Regions from separate parts of the Leucobacter chromiiresistens genome, predicted to be linked through region 2. Evidence: predicted binding sites of a transcription regulator. Region 2 holds the regulator's gene; the other holds the start of a gene.
The links. Region 2 encodes LexA, which represses DNA repair genes until DNA is damaged. Its sites were predicted from a motif close to TCGAACANNTGTTCGA; they were not measured.
Positions count from the first base shown of each region.

Region 1: BLT44_RS04130 (LexA family protein) is a predicted target of LexA. The motif match lies at 2,748-2,763, and genes of this name have one in related genera.

Region 1 is NZ_FNKB01000001.1:889,413-898,466, reverse strand. It holds gene BLT44_RS04145 (metal-sensitive transcriptional regulator) at 1-54, shown strand, start outside; gene BLT44_RS04140 (DsrE family protein) at 54-404, shown strand; gene BLT44_RS15145 (DUF6338 family protein) at 672-1,376, opposite strand; gene BLT44_RS15140 (TM2 domain-containing protein) at 1,644-1,970, opposite strand; gene BLT44_RS04135 (hypothetical protein) at 2,363-2,644, opposite strand; gene BLT44_RS04130 (LexA family protein) at 2,781-3,218, shown strand; gene BLT44_RS04125 (Y-family DNA polymerase) at 3,223-3,423, shown strand; gene BLT44_RS04120 (heavy metal-responsive transcriptional regulator) at 3,520-3,909, opposite strand; gene merA (mercury(II) reductase) at 4,014-5,438, shown strand; gene merB (organomercurial lyase MerB) at 5,459-6,109, shown strand; gene BLT44_RS04105 (hypothetical protein) at 6,199-6,438, shown strand; gene BLT44_RS04100 (TlpA family protein disulfide reductase) at 6,435-6,953, shown strand; gene BLT44_RS04095 (cytochrome c biogenesis CcdA family protein) at 6,957-7,877, shown strand; gene BLT44_RS15135 (hypothetical protein) at 8,103-9,054, opposite strand, start outside.
Region 2 is NZ_FNKB01000001.1:2,793,777-2,802,830, reverse strand. It holds gene metE (5-methyltetrahydropteroyltriglutamate--homocysteine S-methyltransferase) at 1-1,799, shown strand, start outside; gene BLT44_RS12800 (uroporphyrinogen decarboxylase/cobalamine-independent methonine synthase family protein) at 1,796-3,010, shown strand; gene BLT44_RS12795 (methylenetetrahydrofolate reductase) at 3,007-3,909, shown strand; gene lipA (lipoyl synthase) at 3,913-4,890, opposite strand; gene lipB (lipoyl(octanoyl) transferase LipB) at 4,887-5,564, opposite strand; gene lexA (transcriptional repressor LexA) at 5,650-6,315, opposite strand; gene BLT44_RS12775 (LysM peptidoglycan-binding domain-containing protein) at 6,578-6,982, shown strand; gene BLT44_RS12770 (histidinol-phosphate transaminase) at 7,064-8,152, shown strand; gene hisB (imidazoleglycerol-phosphate dehydratase HisB) at 8,196-8,804, shown strand; gene hisH (imidazole glycerol phosphate synthase subunit HisH) at 8,882-9,054, shown strand, end outside.

The DNA of each region.
Region 1 (9,054 bases), 1.9 Mb from region 2:
GACAACGCCACCAATCCCGACGAGCTGGAGAAGCTCTTCCTCTCCCTGGCCTGATGACCACTCGGAACGGACTCGTCATCCACGTCCTCGCCGAGGACGCTGGAGTCCTCACCGTCGCGTTACGCGTTGCACGAAACGCAGTCCACGATCTGGATCCCGATGCGATGGTCCAAGTCGTCGTCCAGGGCGGTGCAGTGCGCGGCCTCATTGCAGGCGGTGCCTACCGAGACGATCTCGTCGCGACAATCCACAGTGCTGGCGTACAGGTGCTGGCGTGTCAGAACAGCATGAGCCGAGAAGGCGTCGACGACGATTCGTTGCTCGACGGGGTGTCAACCGTGGCTGCGGCCGTGGGCTACCTCGCGCGACAACAATGGGCAGGCGCTGCCTACGTGCGACTGTGATGAGTCCAGCACCTGTCGCGTCATCCGCACGCGCCGGTATCGAAGCCTCCCCTGGCCATGCCTGACAGTCCGAAAGCGAAATGTCCCGCGCGAGACTTTTAGGAGTGCCCGCCGATGCGCATCCGTGCAGCAAGTCCGCCCGGCACCGACCTGAGCCTGGCGAGAACCAAGCTGCGAAGACACGTCACATAGCGACGTCAGAACGCCGCCACGGAGCGCTGTCATTCACAAATTGATAGCGCTTTATTTATGTCTCATAAACGACCGTTAATCTTGGTCAGTACTTCCTTCGTTCTGGTCCAACATCGCGACGTCATCTGCTGGAGCTTTCCTCAACGTTGCTTGCAATAGCTCTATCTCCGAAGCGGAGATAACCGCGAAGTGAGTCTCGGTTGGAGCTTCCTTCTCACCGCCGGCTTCTCGGTACATCGGATTGATGATCGTTATTTCCCGGTTCACATGTGGGTCTGGGTCATCATCGAAACTGTTAAGCACTCCACCTACCCAAGCGCCAGACTTGAGCACCAGAGATACGTCGACTACTTCGCCATCCTCATGCTTGAATACTTTCGTCCATGCAGATTCATCTCGTGGAGTAGGGGCGTCCCACAACTTCTTCAAACCCCCTTCGTAAATCCACTTCGAGCCAAGCGCAAAGCCGAGCAACGTTGTGAGCGCAATAATTCCGCATGCGAACAGGGCCGCAAGAAGTAGATTGTCTGACACCCAAGAGAAATCTCCTTGGACGAGCTGGAGTATGACCGTTCCTAAAGGACGAAACCAAATAGCGGCAAACAAAATGACAACGATGACAATGGCATCGCAAACGAAACTGACGAACACAAAGGTGACGGTTTCCCGCAGCACCGTCCTTTTCGCGACAGCGCGGTGACCCTCCCTAGCGAATGCGTAAGCAACCCCAGGAAAAAGAGCGGCGATATAGAGAGTGATACCCCATAAAGTCGTGGGCATTCTTAGCCTCCTGAGGCACAATTGACCGTAGGAGGTCGATCATGGCACAGATTCCAATCGGAAAACCAAGGCAGACCATGACTGGTCGATACGTCCGGTCTACATCTACAGGTAAATACATTGAACTTGGCCAGCAACCGGCAAAGATTCAATATCGCCCCATTGCACGCCCGTCGAACGCTACGCCACCCCCGCCGCCGCCCGCGGCAAAGACGAAGTAGCGCTTAAGTAGAAAGTGCCCCACCAAGGGTGGGGCACTTTCTACTTTCAGGAACGCGGAAGCTCTGACGGTAGCAATAAGCCGCCATCGAGACCAAGCCTCGCGTTGCTCTGAGCAACGTCCTTCTTCATTAAGAAGAGGTCCACGATCAAAATCAATAGCACTGCCCCACAAAGAACCCAATTTGCTAATGCAAGCGCTGGCAAGAAGACGGCTATCCCTATATTGATCGCGGTCAGGCAGGCCAACAGCACTGCTCGCCACGTGTTGCCTAGGTAAAAGTGATGGCCACCTATGGTGCCCATCAAAACGAGGAACGCAATGGCCTCCCCTACCTTTTTGGGGCTGAGAGCCACCGAAGCTGAAATGCTCACGCGGCATCATTTCTGATCTCTGGGCCTCGAGAAGGTTCGCCGACCGACGCGCCACCACTCCCCAGCGCGCTCCATCCCACCATTGCGGCTGGTTTCTCTCATTCAAGTACCACCCTGGAGCAGGGGAAGTCGTGTTGGTCATGCTTGGAATTTAGATGCAACCGGAACATTTTGCTGTGCACCGTCGCCTTCAGCAGGTACGGTTTGCACGGCTTCGTCGCTCGTACTCTTCGTCGCGATCCCGGACTGAACGTGTGCGCCGTTCGCCGTCAATCTGTGCGCGACGGATAGCTACGAGATCTTCGATCCGCTGGGCAACATCGCGGGTCGCCTCGTCCCTAGGACGCTACCTTCACCCGGATTGTCATCACTTGGATCAAGCACACTTACCCCTATCCGCGTGCCCCTGAGCGGGCGTCGCCATTTGCGTCGATCTGACGCTCGATTTCCAGACGAAGATCGCGAGCACGGTCTGCGAGCGCCTGATACTCAGATTCCTGACTTGGGATCACGGCAGTCTGCCCCTGCGCATCCCTATACCTTTCGTCATCGGCGTCATTCTGCATCGCCCCCTCGTACTCTTCGAGAGCATGGATGAGAACGGTGTAATCGTCATCATGTGAGAGATCGAGCAGGACAGGTTCGAACGCCGGCTTATCGCGATCAGTGGTCATAGCTCGGATACTATCCACCTACACCCTCAGATTCCACGTCATCGCTCCTCTCAACACGCCAGCAGATTAGCGCCCTGTCGGATGAGCGACGCATAATAGGCAGTCGAACATATGTTCGATGAGCGCGGGGGTGGTTATGTGGGTGGAAAAGGTCCGGGCACTCGATTCTGAGGCGCCCATCGGCACCGTCCCCTTCGCGGACGTCGAGGCCGCGTGCGGCTTCCCTTCCCCCGCGCAGGACTACGAGACGACCGAGATTGATCTGAATGAGCACTTGATGCCGAACCGGGTGTCCACGTTCCTGATCCGCGCACGCGGTAACAGCATGACCCGTGCCGGGATCTACGACGGCGACGAGCTAATCGTGGACCGCTCGATCCGCCCCGAGGACGGCCACGTCGTCGTCGCCGTCGTCGACGGCGAGATGACGGTGAAGCGCCTTCGCGTGACGCGGGCGGGCGTGGTGCTCTCGGCCGAGAACAGCCGTCACCCTGATATCGAGGTCGCGGAGCTGTCGGAACTCCACATCTGGGGTGTTGTGACGAGGAGCCTGCATCGTGTCCTCCGAGCGTAGGCGAATGATCGCGCTCGTGGACTGCGAGTCGTTCTACGCGAGCTGCGAGCGGGTCTTCGACCCCTCCCTGTACGGCCGCCCCGTTGTGGTGCTCTCGAACAACGACGGTTGCGTGGTGGCGATGTCGCGCGAAGCAAAAGCGCTGCAGGTCGAGATGGGAGCTCCCTGGTTCAAGATCAAGGACTGGGCGGAAAGCTATTGGTAGTGCGCGTTATTTGATTTGGCGCTATTTGGCGGACGGGGGATTCTGCACGACTTTCCGTTCTCGTCGCTTGGGAGAGCCGAGAGGATTTTCCGTGAGCTACAGGTACCGGCAGACCTGGTCCGCGCTGCACGAGTCGGGGTCGGGCTGCGCGGCGTCGTGCCTGAGCTCGGCGATGGTGTCTCGGAGCGCTGTGAGCTGGGCGATCTGCTGCTCGATCTCGGCGAGGCGCGCGTCGAGGAGATCGCGCACGTGCTCGCAGGGAGCAGCGCCGCCGTCGCGGATGTCGAGGATCTGGCGGATCTGGGCGAGGGTGAGGCCCGCGGCCTGGCCGCGGTGGACGAAGTCGATCCGGGCGGCCGTCTCGGGCGCGTAGTCGCGGTATCCGGACGGCGTGCGCTCGGCCGGGGGCAGCAGGCCCTGCTCCTCGTAGAACCGCAGCGTCTTCGCCGTCGTTCCCGCCCGCTCGGCGAGTTCCCCGATGCGCATCGCAGGCCCCCTTTTCTTTCGGCAGAAGCCTTCTTGACCTTCCCCTGCACTGGAAGGTCCAGTATGGCCGAGAAAGAAGAGAAACCCAAGTGACGGGAGCTGCGATGCCCACGAAGTACGACCTCGCCATCATCGGATCGGGCGGTGGTGCGTTCGCCGCCGCGATCCGCGCGACCACGCTCGGCAAGTCGGTGGTGATGATCGAGCGCGGGACGCTCGGTGGCACCTGCGTGAACACCGGCTGCGTGCCGTCGAAGGCCCTGATCGCCGCGGCCGACGCACGGCACTCCGCGGCCGACGCCGCCGACCGGTTCCCGGGGATCGCGACGACGGCGGGGCCAGTGGACATGCCCGCCCTGATCGCCGGGAAGCAGGCGCTGGTCGAGTCGCTGCGGGGCGAGAAGTACGCCGACGTCGCCGACTCCTACGGTTGGGCCGTCCGCCGCGGCGACGCCGCGTTCGCCGGCACCCCCGACGCACCGGTCCTCCAGGTCGCCGGGGACGACGGGAGCACCGAGACGATCGAGGCCGGGCACTACCTGGTCGCGACCGGCTCTCGGCCGTGGGCCCCGCCGATCGACGGCCTGGACCAGACCGGGTACCTGACCTCGACCACGGCGATGGAGCTGACCGAACTCCCTGAGTCCCTGCTCGTGCTCGGCGGCGGCTACGTCGCCCTGGAGCAGGCGCAGCTGTTCGCCCGGCTCGGCTCCCAGGTCACCGTGCTGGTCCGGTCCCGGCTCGCGTCGAAGGAGGAGCCGGAGGTGTCCAGGACGCTGCAGGAGGTGTTCGCCGACGAGGGCATCCGGGTGGTCCGCCGCGCGCTGCCGACGCGGGTGTCCCGCGACGCCGCGACCGGGCAGGCCGTCGTCACCGCGGACGTCGCCGGCGGCCGGGAGGAGTTCCGCGCCGACCAGGTGCTCGTCGCCCTCGGACGACGACCGGCCACCGATGGGCTCGGCCTCGACAGGGTCGGGGTCAAGACCGGGGACCTCGGCGAGGTGGTCGTCTCCGACCGGATGCAGTCCTCCCACCCGCGGATCTGGGCCGCGGGCGACGTGACCGGCCACCCCGAGTTCGTCTACGTCGCCGCCCACCACGGCACCCTCGTCGCCGAGAACGCGTTCGCCGACGCCGATCGGGCCGTGGACTACGCCCGACTGCCGAGGGTGACGTTCACCGGCCCGGCGATCGGCGCGGTCGGGATGACCGAGAAGGACGTCGTCGCCGCCGGGATCCGCTGCGACTGCCGCGTCCTGCCCCTGCACCACGTGCCCCGCGCACTGGTCAACCGCGACACCCGCGGCTTCGTCAAGATCGTCGTGGACGCCGACACCGGGAAGATCCTCGGCATCACCGCCGTCGCCAAGGACGCCGGCGAGCTCGCCGCCGCCGGGGTCCACGTGCTCGGCAAGACGGTCGCCGAGGTCGCCGACGCCTGGGCCCCCTACCTGACCATGGCCGAGGGCATCCGGATCGCCGCCAAGGCCTTCACCACCGACCCGTCGCTCCTGTCGTGCTGCGCGTGAACGAACTGGAGGAACCCACGATGTCTGACCTCAGCATGCAACTGCCCGAGCGGCTCAGCCGACTGGGAGAGACCGGCCTGCTCATCCCGCTGCTGCGGCTGCTCGCCGACGGTGACCCCGTCACCGTCCAACAGCTGTCCGTGGCTGCGGGCCGCACGATCGACGAGGTACGGCTCGGACTGGCCGCGATGCAGGACACCGAGTACGACGACCAGGGCCGAATCGTCGGCCAGGGCCTCACGCTGCGCCCTACACCGCACCGGTTCACCGTCGACGGTGAGGAGCTCTACACCTGGTGCGCCCTGGACACCCTCATCTTCCCGGCCCTCCTCGATCGCCCAGCGCGCGTGGAGTCCGTCTCCCCGGCCAGCGGAGAGACGATCCGCGTCACCATCGATCCGGTTGCCGGTGTCACCGGCGTCACACCCCCGAGCGCCGTGGTGTCGCTGGTGAACCTGGAGCAGATCACCTCGATCCGCTCGGCCTTCTGCAACCAGGTGCACTATTTCGCCTCCGTCGACGACGCCACCGGGTGGCTCTCTGAGCATCCCGGTGCCGAGGTGGTGTCGGTGGCCGAGGCCTACCGGATCGGCAACGAGCTCACAACGAGCCTGCTCGACCTGCTTCAGGACGACACCCCGGTGGCCGACGACTGTCCCCGCTGCTGTTGACCCGCGACACAGAAGGATTCGAGAACGCTATGACCTCCAAACACGACGACCGAACGCGAGGCGGTGGCCTACTCCTGGGAGCCGGTGCCGTGCTCCTCATGACGATCTGCTGCGCGCTGCCCGTGCTCATCGCCGGCGGAATGCTTACTGGCATCGGCGGGCTCCTTCTCGGCAACCCGTGGGTGATCGGCGTGGGCATTGCGCTCCTCGCGATCGTGCTGCTCGTCGTCGTCCGCCGCCGAACCCGCCGCGGCCGTGTCGAACCTGACTGCTGCCCGCCCACCGAATCCGCTCACCGCACCGACCCGAAGGGCGAACAGAACCAATGATCAGCTCCCGCGCCCGTCGTTCGCTCGCCACCCTCCTGCTCGCAGGCTCGCTCATCCTGACCGCCTGCGGCACCGTTGATAAGGATCCCGTCTCTGCCGAGACTGCCACCGCCGCGACGGTGACCAGCATCGACGCTCAGCGGATCAGCCTGCCCGCCGCCGGGAAGCCCACCGCGGTGTTCTTCTTCTCCGTCGGCTGCGGCGAATGCGTCGGCGGAGTCCGATCCCTCGGTCAGGCGGCAGCCGCGGCCGAGGAGGCCGGCATCGATGCCCAGTTCCTCGCCGTCGACATGGATCCGCGCGAACCTACCGAGACCATTCAGAGGTTCATGGAGTACGTCGACGCCGTGCATGTCCCCGCCGCCATCGACGAGGGCGCGGCGCTGTCCCAGCGCTTCGGGGTCGCCGCGCTGTCTACACTGATCATCGTCGACAGTGACGGACAGGTGACCTTCCGCGCCACCGACCCCGACGCCGATACGATCGTCTCCGCGCTCCACAAGGCCGGGGCCTGAGCGATGGGCGGACTCCTCGCCCTTGCCTTCGCCGCCGGGATGATCGCCCCCGTCAATCCCTGCGGCTTCGCGCTGCTCCCGGCCTGGATCACCCATGCGCTGGGCGACGCCGCCTCTTCCTCAGCCCCGGTGCGCCTGCTGCGCGCCCTACGGGCTGGCCTCGCGCTGACGATCGGGTTTGCGGGCACGCTCGCTTTGGCTGGCGTCGCGGTAAGCGCCGGCGCACGGGGCCTGATCCAGGCCGCCCCAGCCCTCGGCCTCGCCGTCGGGATCCTGTTGGTGCTGCTCGGCGGGGCGATGCTAGCCGGACGCTCTATGTCCCTCCGGCTTCCCGGCATACCCGGCCGCGCAATCGAACGGCTGCCCAGCGCCGTGCGCATGGTCGTCTTCGGCGTCGGCTACGCCGCGGCCTCGCTGTCGTGCACCTTCGGCGTACTCCTCGCGGTCATCGCCCAGGCCCAGGCGACAGCCAGTTTCGTCGGGCTGCTCCTCGTCTTCGCCATCTATGCCGCCGGCTCCGCCACCGTCCTGCTGCTTGTCGCCGTGGTCGCCGCCGTAGCCGGTTCTGTGCTGTCCAGGCGGATCGCCGCACTGACACGATTCGTTCCCAAGGTCACCGCCGCCGTCCTGATCCTCACCGGCGTCTACCTGGCTTGGTACTGGTTTCCAGTTGTCGTCGGCGATGCCCCTTCCGCAGGGCGCACCGACGTCGCCGCTGTCTCGGCGACGATATCGAACTGGCTCCAAAGCAACACCGGCGTCATCGCCGGCCTGTCTACCACCGTGGTGCTCATCGTGCTACTAAGCGGATTCCTTCATCAACGCCGTCGGAACTCCGGACGGAGGACCGAGGAGGACTGCTGCGACCCTCAGTCGACGCACTCTCCCGGGGACCGGCCGAGCGTGCCGACCGAGCGGCATTGAGCGGCTCCTGCACGTCAAGGTCATACGACGTGGTTGACCGGAACGACGAACTCGGACACCAGACGCCCTCCCACCCGACGCCGATCATCGGACACGGCGTGGGTGTTGTTCGTGGCCTATGTCGAAGGAGAGCGCGGCCACGATCAGGACGAGTTGACCGCCGAGCAGAATCGGTGCCGCCCGATTCTCACGACGTGACATCCCTGGAAACGTCATCGTCAGATTTCAGTGCAGGACGACTGGGAGGGGCATGCCGACGCGCTCGACGACCGCGGCGGCGTAGGCGGTGCTGTTCGCGCCGATCGCGTTGGACCAGGCGATCGCGGAGGAGATGTCCAGGCCAGTCAGCCGGCTGAGAACGACGGGTGGGAGTTCCTGCGCGAGCGCTATCAGCGCGCCGGTGCGGGCAAGTCGCGGCGGGATGCCGGCAGCGCGGAGCCGGGTATTCAGCGTGTCGGGGGCCATGTGATGCCCGGCCCGGGTTCCGGGATAGACCCACTCCTGTTCGATGCTCTCCACGAACATGCGAGGCGCGGTGCGGTTGCTGGCGGCTCCCGCGGCCGCCGGCGCGAGCTCGGCGGGGAGCACGAGAGGTTCCTGGCCGAGGCGGACGACCACGGCCTGGTCCGTGACGGTGACGTCTTCCGCGCGCAACTGGACGATCTTCGCCGCCCGGACGCCGAACATGAGCATCAGCCCCGCGGCGAGCTTCGTGTGCGGGTTGATGGACGGGTCGGAGGTGACATCGGCGAGCAGCCGCCAGCGTTCCTCGTCGCTCATGGCTTGCGGGCTCAAGGCTCCTGATGGCGGGCGTGGAGCGGTGAGCGGTCGGGATGCGCCGGCCCGTGCGGTCCAGGTCAGGAAGTGGTGCAGGAACGGGCGTCGGCCGCCGGTGAGCCATTCATCGACATCCGCCTGGGTGAGGGACACGAGAGAACCTCCGCGGGTATGGATCCATTCCAGCAGTTCGATGATCCCCGCGATCTCGAGCCGCCGCCAGGACAGCTGGCCTGATCGGGACGGCATCGTGTTGCGGCGCAGTGCGCGCAGGTGTCGCCATCGCGCGTATTGGGTGACGGTGCGCTGTTCACCCGGGTCGGGGATCTCGGCAAGTGCGCTGTCGAGCCAGAGCTCGAACCGGGCGAGCAGCTCGTCCCGCGGTGGGAGCAGCCCGTGG
Region 2 (9,054 bases):
AGGCCTCCGACGCAGCCGCCGCCGGCTTCCAGCCGATCGACCGCCTCGACGAGGTCGTCGCCGCGTACGGCGAGCTGCTCGCCGCGCTGGCGGGAGCGGGGGCGCAGTGGGTGCAGCTCGACGAGCCCGCACTCGTCTCCGACTCCCTGCCGGTTCCGCGCGAGCAGACGCTCGAACTCGTCGAGCGGGCCTACACGGCGCTCGGCGCGACCGCCGAACGCCCCCGCATCCTGCTGACCGCGCCCTACGGCGACGCCTCGTCGGCGCTCGCGCGGCTCGGCGCGCTGCCGGTCGAAGCGGTGCAGGCCGACCTCGTGCGCGGCTCGCTCCCCGAGGCGGAGCTCGCCTCGGGCGAGCTCACCGCGGCCTTCGCCGACACGCAGCTCGTCGCGGGCGTCGTCGACGGGCGCAACATCTGGAAGACCGATCTGCGCGCGGCGTTCGGCGCGCTCGAGCGCCTGCAGCGCGCCGGGATCGCGACGGTCGCCGCCACCTCCAACAGCCTGCAGCACGTTCCCCACAACGTGCGCGACGAGACGCGGCTCGACGCCGAGCTCGCCTCCTGGCTCGCCTTCGCCGACCAGAAGGTCGAGCAGGTCGTGATCCTCGCCCGGGGGCTCGCCGAGGGCGCCGCCGCGATCGAGGGAGAGCTCGCTGCAGTCGACGCGATCCTCGCATCGCGCGCTCAGACCGCCGGCGTGCGGGTGGACGAGGTGCGCGCCCGCGTCGACGCCGTCGCGGGGGAGGATCGCGAGCGGGCCGACGAGGAGGAGCGCCGCGCCGCGCAGCAGGCCCTCGACATCCCCGAGCTCGCCACGACCACGATCGGCTCGTTCCCGCAGACCGCCGAGATCCGACGCGCCCGCGCCGCCTTCGGCCGGGGCGAACTCGGCCAGGAGGAGTACGACGAGTTCCTGCGCGCCGAGATCGCCCGCGTGATCCGTCTGCAGGAGGAGATCGGCCTGGACGTGCTGGTGCACGGCGAAGCCGAGCGCAACGACATGGTCCAGTACTTCGCCGAGCTGCTCGACGGGTTCGCGGTCACGGAGCACGGCTGGGTGCAGTCGTACGGCACGCGGGCGACCCGCCCGTCGATCCTGTGGGGCGACGTCTCCCGCCCGGCGCCGATGACGGTCGCCTGGTCGGCGTACGCCCAGTCGCTCACCGACCGACCGGTGAAGGGAATGCTCACCGGGCCCGTCACGATCCTCGCCTGGTCCTTCGTGCGAGATGATCAGCCGCTGGCCGATACGGCGTCGCAGGTCGCCCTCGCCCTGCGCGACGAGATCGACGACCTCGTCGAGGCGGGCATCCGCATCGTGCAGGTGGACGAGCCGGCCCTCCGGGAGCTGCTGCCCCTCGACGCCGACCGGCAGGCGGCGTACCTCGACTGGTCGGTGGGCGCGTTCCGCCTCGCGACGAGCGGCGCGGCGCCCGGCGTGCAGATCCACACGCACCTCTGCTACTCGGAGTTCGGCGAGATCATCGACGCCGTCGACGGGCTCGACGCCGATGTCACGAGCATCGAGGCGGCCCGCAGCCGGATGGACGTCGTCGAGCCACTGGGCGAGCACGGATACTCGCGCGGCATCGGCCCGGGCGTCTACGACATCCACTCGCCCCGCGTGCCGAGCGTCGAGGAGCAGCAGGAGCTGATCCGGATCGCGGCAGCGCGCATTCCAGGCGAGCAGCTCTGGGTGAACCCCGACTGCGGCCTGAAGACCCGCGGGTACGAGGAGACCGTGGCGAGCCTCACGAACCTGGTGCACGCGGCCCGTGCGGTGCGCGCGGGCGCGTGAGCGCGCCGGACGTCCGTGGGGCGGGGGCGGCGGGAGCGGCGGAAGCCGCCCTCCCCGCCGAGCACGCCGAGGCGTGGCGCGGCGGCGAGCTGCCGACCGAGGCCGTGGGCAGCCTGCCGCGCCCCGCGAGTCTGCAGCGCGCGGTGCTCGATGCGGAGGCCGGCCTGGTCGACGCGGAGACGCTGCGCGGCGAGCAGGATCGCGCCGTGCGCGACACCCTCGAGAGGTTCGCGGAGACCGGCTCGCCCCTCGTGAGCGACGGGGAGCAGCGGCGGCAGAGCTTCTCGAGCTACCCGCTCGGCACCTCGTTCGCGGGCGACGTGCGCGAGGGGCCGGTGTTCGCGGTCTTCGCCGACGGGCACCACCGGGTGATCCCGAGCCTCGCCCGCGGCCCGTTCCGGTTCCGCTCCTGGGCGGCGGACGACGTGGCGGCCGCGCGGCCGCTCACCCGCCTCCCGCTCAAGCAGGCGGTCGTCTCGCCGTCGATGCTGTCGCTCATGGTGCCCGCGGAGGGGCTCGGAGACTACTCCCGAGACGCGTTCCTCGACGATGTGGTGGCCGGGTGCGCGGAGGACATCCGGCGCAGCTTCGCCGCCGGCGCCTCCCGCGTCACCATCGACTTCACGGAGGGGCGGCTCGCGCTGCGCCGCGATCTCCGCGCGCCGTGGGCGGGCCCGGAGGCGCTGGGCGGCTTCATCGACCTCATCAACCGCGTGCTCGCGGAGCTCGCCCCCGAGCACCGCGCCGCGGTCGGCGTGCACACGTGCCCCGGCAACGATCACGACTCGGCCCACAGCGCCGACGTCGACTACGCCGCGCTGATCCCCGAGCTCTTCCAGATCGAGGCCGGGTACTTCCTGGTGCAAGCCGCGAGCGAGAAGGAGCCGGATCGGGTGGCCCGGCTGGTGGGCCGGCAGCTGCGCCAGCGCGCGCGCACCGCGGCGGCGCCGAGGGTGCTGCTCGGCGTCACCGATCCGACCAGCCCGAAGCTCGAGACCGCGCCGGAGGTGCGGGATCAGCTGGTGCGCGCCGCGCGGTTCATCCCGGCCGAGCTGCTCGGATCGACGGACGACTGCGGATTCTCCCCGTACCTCATCGACGAGAAGCCGAAGCACGGCTCGCCCGACTTCGCGCGCGACGTGGCGTTCGCGAAGATCGCCGCACGGGTGCGCGGCACCCGCCTCGCGCAGGAGGAGCTGAGCGGCGCATGAACTCCTTCCTGCTCCCCGCCCGCGCCGCGACGCGCGCCCGCTTCTCGTTCGAGGTGTTCCCCGCACGCTCGGGTGCGGCCGCACTGGCCCTCGGGCACGCCGTGCAGCATCTGTCGGCGGCGGATCCCGACTTCATCTCGGTCACCTACGGCGCGAACGGATCGAACCGCGACGCCTCGCTCGATCTGGTCGCGTACCTCCGCGATCACACCGACGCGCTTCCGCTCGCGCACCTCACCACCGTGGGCGAGACGCCCGACGCCGTGCGCGCCGCCATCCACGCCATCATGGACGCGGGCGTGCACGACTTCCTCGCACTCCGCGGCGACCCCCCGCGCGGGCTCGACGAGCGCGATGCGCGGGTCGCGGGTTCGATGAGCTCGTGGGAGCTCGTGCGCCTCATCTCGCAGGCGCGGGCGGAGCGGCCGCCGCTCACCAGTGTGGGGCGCACCGCCGTCGCCGCCTACCCGAACGGCCATCCGCTCTCCCGCTCGCGCGCCGAGGACGTCGACTGGCTCGTCGCGAAGCAGGAGGCCGGCGCGAATCTCGCGATCACGCAGCTCTTCTTCCGCGCCGAGGAGTACCTGTCGTTCGTCGAGGATGCGCGTGCGGCCGGGCTCACGATCCCCGTGCTCCCGGGCCTCATGCCGGTCTCCACGAGCGCCCAGCTGCGCAAGGTCGCCTCGCTCGCGGGCCGGCCCGCTCCCGTGGAGCTCGCCCGCGCATTGGACGCCGAGGGCGGCTATGCGCCGGAGCTGGGCGTCGAGCACACGGTCTCGTTGGCGCGAGAGCTGCTCGACGGCGGCGCCCCCTCGGTGCACCTGTACACCTTCAACCGGCACGAGCAGGTGCTCGCCGTGCTGCGGGAGCTCGGCCTGCTCACCCCCGATCCGGTGTAGGGGTCACCGGGCGGCCCGGCCGCCCGCGCCGCTGCCCGCGCCGGTCGCCTGCGCCCACAGGCGACCGGCGCGGTAGGAGGAGCGCACGAGCGGGCCGGCGAGCACGCCCGAGAACCCGAGCTCCTCGGCCTCCAGCTGCATCTCCGCGAACTCGTCGGGGTGCACCCACCGGTCGATCGGGTGGTGCAGCGCCGAGGGGCGCAGGTACTGGGTGAGGGTGAGGATGCGGCACCCAGCGTCGCGCAGCTGCGCCATCGTCTCGCTGACCTCGGCGCGGGTCTCGCCCATGCCGAGGATGAGGTTCGACTTCGTGATCATGCCGGCGTCGCGGGCGCGCTCGATGATGCCGAGCGAGCGCTCGTACCGGAACCCGGGCCGGATGCGTCGGAAGATGCGCGGCACCGTCTCGAGGTTGTGCGCGAACACCTCCGGGGCCGCCGCGAACACCTCGGCGAGCCCCTCGGGGCGGCCGCCGAGATCGTCGACGAGCACCTCGACCCCGGCGCCCGGGTTCAGCTCGTGGATCTGGCGGACGGTCTCCGCGTAGAGCCACGCGCCCGTGTCGGGGAGGTCGTCGCGCGTGACCCCCGTGATGGTCGCGTACTTCAGCCCCATCGTGCGCACCGACTCCGCGACGCGGCGCGGCTCGTCGCGGTCGAGCGGGAGCGGCTTGCCCGTCGAGATCATGCAGAAGTCGCAGCGGCGCGTGCAGATCGAGCCGCCGATGAGGAAGGTCGCCTCGCGGTCCTCCCAGCACTCGAACACGTTCGGGCACCCCGCCTCCTGGCACACGGTGTGCAGCCCCTCGCGCTCGACGAGATCGCGCACCTCGCGATATTCGGGACCGAGCCTCGCCCGCGTCTTGATCCATGCGGGCTTCCGCTCGATCGGGGTCTCGGCGTTGCGCGCCTCTATGCGGAGGAGGGGTCGGCCCTCGGGTGCGGGTCGCTCTCCCGTCGACGGCAGTCGCCGGGCGCTCATGCGACGAGCTCCGCGATCGCGGCGGCGAGCCGGCCGTCGAGGAAGGGGGCGAGCTCTGCCGGTGCGATCCGGCGCCCCGCCATCGCGCTCAGCGTGGTCACCCCGGCGTCGCGGATGCCGCACGGCACGATCGCGGCGAAAGGGGCCGGATCGTTGCAGCAGTTCACGGCGATGCCGTGGGTGATGATGCCGGCTCGCGCGTGGAGGCCGATCTGGGCCACCTTGGCCGGGACGTCGTGGTGCTGCACCCAGACCCCGGAGCGCCCCTCGATGCGGGCGCCCGCCAGCCCGAGGTCGGACATGGCGGCGATGATCGCGGTCTCGAGCGCCCGCACGAGATCGACGACGCCCGCGCCGCCGCGCAGTCGGATCACGGGGTAGCAGACGAGCTGGCCCGGCCCGTGCCAGGTGACCCGCCCGCCGCGGTCGACGGGAACGACCGGGCTCCCATCCGCGGGGTACTCCTCGGGATCGGCTCGGCGACCGGCCGTGTACACCGACTCGTGCTCGAGCATGATGACGGTGCCGCGGTCGGCTCCGCGCTCGATGCGCGCGACGGCGGCGGCCTGCAGGTCGAGGCCGCGCGCATACGGCACCAGGTCGGGCGCTAAACCCGCGACGGTGGTTGCGGGATGGGGGAGCGCACGGGAGGCGGCTGACGTGGTCGCGGTCATGCGACCACCTTAGATGGACTCGGTGCAACAAATCAAACGGCGGCCGAAGCCGCGCGCCGCCGGGGGCGCGCGTCGGCGGGCGCGCTCAGACGGACCGGAACACGGCCACGACGCGGCCGAGCACCTCGGCGTGGTCGCCGAGGATCGGCTCGAACGCGCTGTTACGCGGCAGGAGCCAGGTGTGGCCATCGCGCCGCCGGAACACCTTGACCGTGGCCTCGCCGTCGAGCATCGCCGCCACGATGTCGCCGTTCTCGGCCTCGCGCTGCTGGCGGATCACCACGAAGTCGCCGTCGCAGATCGCGGCGTCGACCATCGAGTCGCCGACCACGCGCAGCATGAACAGCTGGCCGTCGCCGACGATGGTGCGGGGGAGCGGCACGATCTCCTCCACCTGCTGGTCGGCGGTGATCGGCACGCCGGCCGCGATCTGACCGACGAGGGGCACGTAGGCGGCCTCCTCGGGGCGCTCGGCCGGGGCCTCGGCGATCGCCGCCGAGGTGGAGGCGAGCTCGACCAGGATCTCGAGCGCGCGGGGACGATTCGGGTCGCGCCGGATGTAGCCGCCCAGCTCGAGGCGACTGAGCTGGTGGGTGACGCTCGACAGCGATGAGAGGCCGACCGCGTCGCCGATCTCGCGCATGCTCGGGGGGTACCCGCGGCTCTCCACGGAGCGCGCGATGCACTCGAGGATGGCCTGCTGCTTCTCGCTCAGCGGCTTGGCGGATCGGGGCGCGGCTGCGTCGCTCATCGCTGTCCTTTCTGGCCCTGTGGGCGATGCGGATGGGGCGCGATCCATGAATGTCGGTGGGTGCTGATTCAGTGATCCCGTTGATCGAAACCTTAGTCGTGCCGTTCGAACACGGGCAAACATACGTTCGAGTGTCGCCGAAAATAAGGGAACATGCGTTCGAACCACCGGTTGCGGTTTCGCTTCATCGAATAAATATTCGAAACAGATGTTCGGTGCGGGCGGCGCTCGCAGCGGCCTCGCATCAGGAAGGGATGTCATCATGAGCGCAGCAGCGGTTCAGGGTCAGGATTCACGGGAGACGATCGACGCTTCGGGCGCACTCCGCCTGACGCGGCGCGGGCGCATCGTGCTCGGCGCCCTCGCGACGATCCTCGTCGCGGGCGTGCTCGCCCTCCTCGCGTCGCTCGCCGCTCCCGAGGCGATGGCGTCGGGCGAGGGGCCGAACGGCGAGCAGTTCGAATACGTCGTGGTGCAGCCCGGCAGTTCGCTCTGGTCGCTCGCGAGCGATCTCGACCCCGCGGCCGACCCCCGCGACCTCATCACCGAGATCGTCCAGCTGAATCAGCTCGACGACTCGTCGGTGCAGGCGGGCGAGGCGATCGCGGTTCCCCTGCGCTACTCCGACAACCCCCTGGTGGTGTCGGGCGACGAACTGGGCGCGTGAAGGCGGTGCCCGGCCGTCGGGTGCACGAGCGCCTGGCGGGCTCGCCCCTCGCATGAGGTGCGACGGTCGTAGAATTGCCGGGTGACCAGTTTGAGCGACCTCCCTCTCCGTGACAACCTCGTGGGGCAGCAGCCCTACGGCGCACCGCAAGACGCGGTTCGAGTGAGCTTGAACGTGAACGAGAACACGCATCCGATCCCCGAGAACGTCGCTATCGACATCGTGCAGTCGCTCGCGCGCGCGGTGACCGGTGTGAACCGATATCCGGATCGCGAGTTCACCGAGCTCCGCGGCGCACTGGCAGGCTATCTCGGTTACGGCCTCGTCGCTGAGCAGGTGTGGGCGGCCAACGGGTCGAACGAGGTGCTGCAGCAGGTGCTGCAGGCGTTCGCCGGCCCCGGGCGCTCGCTGCTGAGCTTCACCCCGACATACTCGATGTATCCGCTGCTCGCGGCCGGTACGGACACGGCCTGGATCGGGGTCGAGCGCCCCGCCGACTACGCGCTCACCCCGGAGGCGGTCGTCGCCGCGCTGCGCGAGCACCGGCCGGACGTCGCGATCCTCTGCGGTCCGAACAACCCGACCGGCACGACGCTCGACCGCGAGGTGATCGTCGCCGCCTACGACGCCTTCGACGGCATGCTCGTCATCGACGAGGCCTACCAGGAGTTCGACACCGAGCGCGAGAGCGCCGTCGCACTGCTGCCCGGTCGGCACCGGCTCATCGTGTCGCGCACCATGAGCAAGGCGTTCGCCTTCGCGGGAGTGCGACTCGGCTACCTCGCGGCCGACCCCGCCGTGATCGATGCGCTGCGCCTCGTGCGGCTGCCCTACCACCTCTCCGCGCTCACCCAGGCGGCGGCCACCGCCGCCATCCGGCACGCGGACGCGATGCTCGCGACCGTCGCCGACATCAGCGCGCAGCGGGATCGGCTCGCCGGCGCCCTGACCGAGCTGGGCTACACCGTGCACCCCTCGGGCGCCAACTTCCTGCTCGTCGGCGGCTTCGCCGATCCGGAGGCGACGTTCGAGGAGCTGCGTGCACAGGGGATCCTCATCCGCAATCTCAGCATCCCCGGCCACCTGCGCATCACCGCGGGCACCGCGGCCGAGACCGGCGCCGTGATCGACGCGATCGCGGCACTCGGCCCGGGAGGAGCGCGGGGCTGACGCAGCGCCCGTCGCGAGACGCGACGCCGATAGACTGGTGACCATGACTGCCGCACCCCGCACCGCATCGCTCGAGCGCTCCACCAGCGAGTCGCAGATCAGCGTGCGCGTCGACCTCGATGGAACCGGAACGTCGCAGATCGAGACGGGCGTGCCGTTCTTCGATCACATGCTCACCGCGTTCGCGCGCCACTCGCTGACGGACCTCACCGTCAACGCGGTCGGCGATGTGCACATCGACGTCCACCACACGGTCGAGGACACGGGGATTCTGCTCGGCCAGGCCATTCTGGCGGCGCTCGGCGACAAGGCGGGCATCTCCCGCTACGGCGACGCGCTGGTGCCGCTCGACGAATCCCTCGCGCAGGCCGTCGTCGACATCTCGGGGCGGCCGTACCTCGTGCACTCCGGGGAGCCCGCCGGCTTCGAACTGCACCTCATCGGCGGCCACTTCACGGGCTCCATGGTGCGGCACTTCTTCGAGGCGCTGACCCTGAACGCGCGGCTCACCGTGCACCTGAAGCTGCTCGAGGGGCGGGATCCGCACCACATCGCCGAGGCGGAGTTCAAAGCCTTCGCCCGCGCCTTCCGCGAGGCCAAGGCGCTCGACCCCCTCGTGCAGGGCGTCCCCTCCACCAAGGGCGCGCTGTGAGCGATCAGCAGGCGGGCGTCGGCGCCCCCGCGAGCTCCGATGCAGCTGCGGCTGGCGCCACCGCCAAGCGGGTCGTCGTGCTCGACTACGGCTCGGGCAACGTGCACTCCGCCGTGAAGGCGCTCGCCCACGCGGGAGCCGACGTCGAACTGACGCGAGACCCCGCCGCGGTGATGGCGGCCGACGGTCTCCTGGTGCCCGGAGTCGGGGCCTTCGATGCGGTGATGCAGCAGCTGCGCGCCGTGCGGGG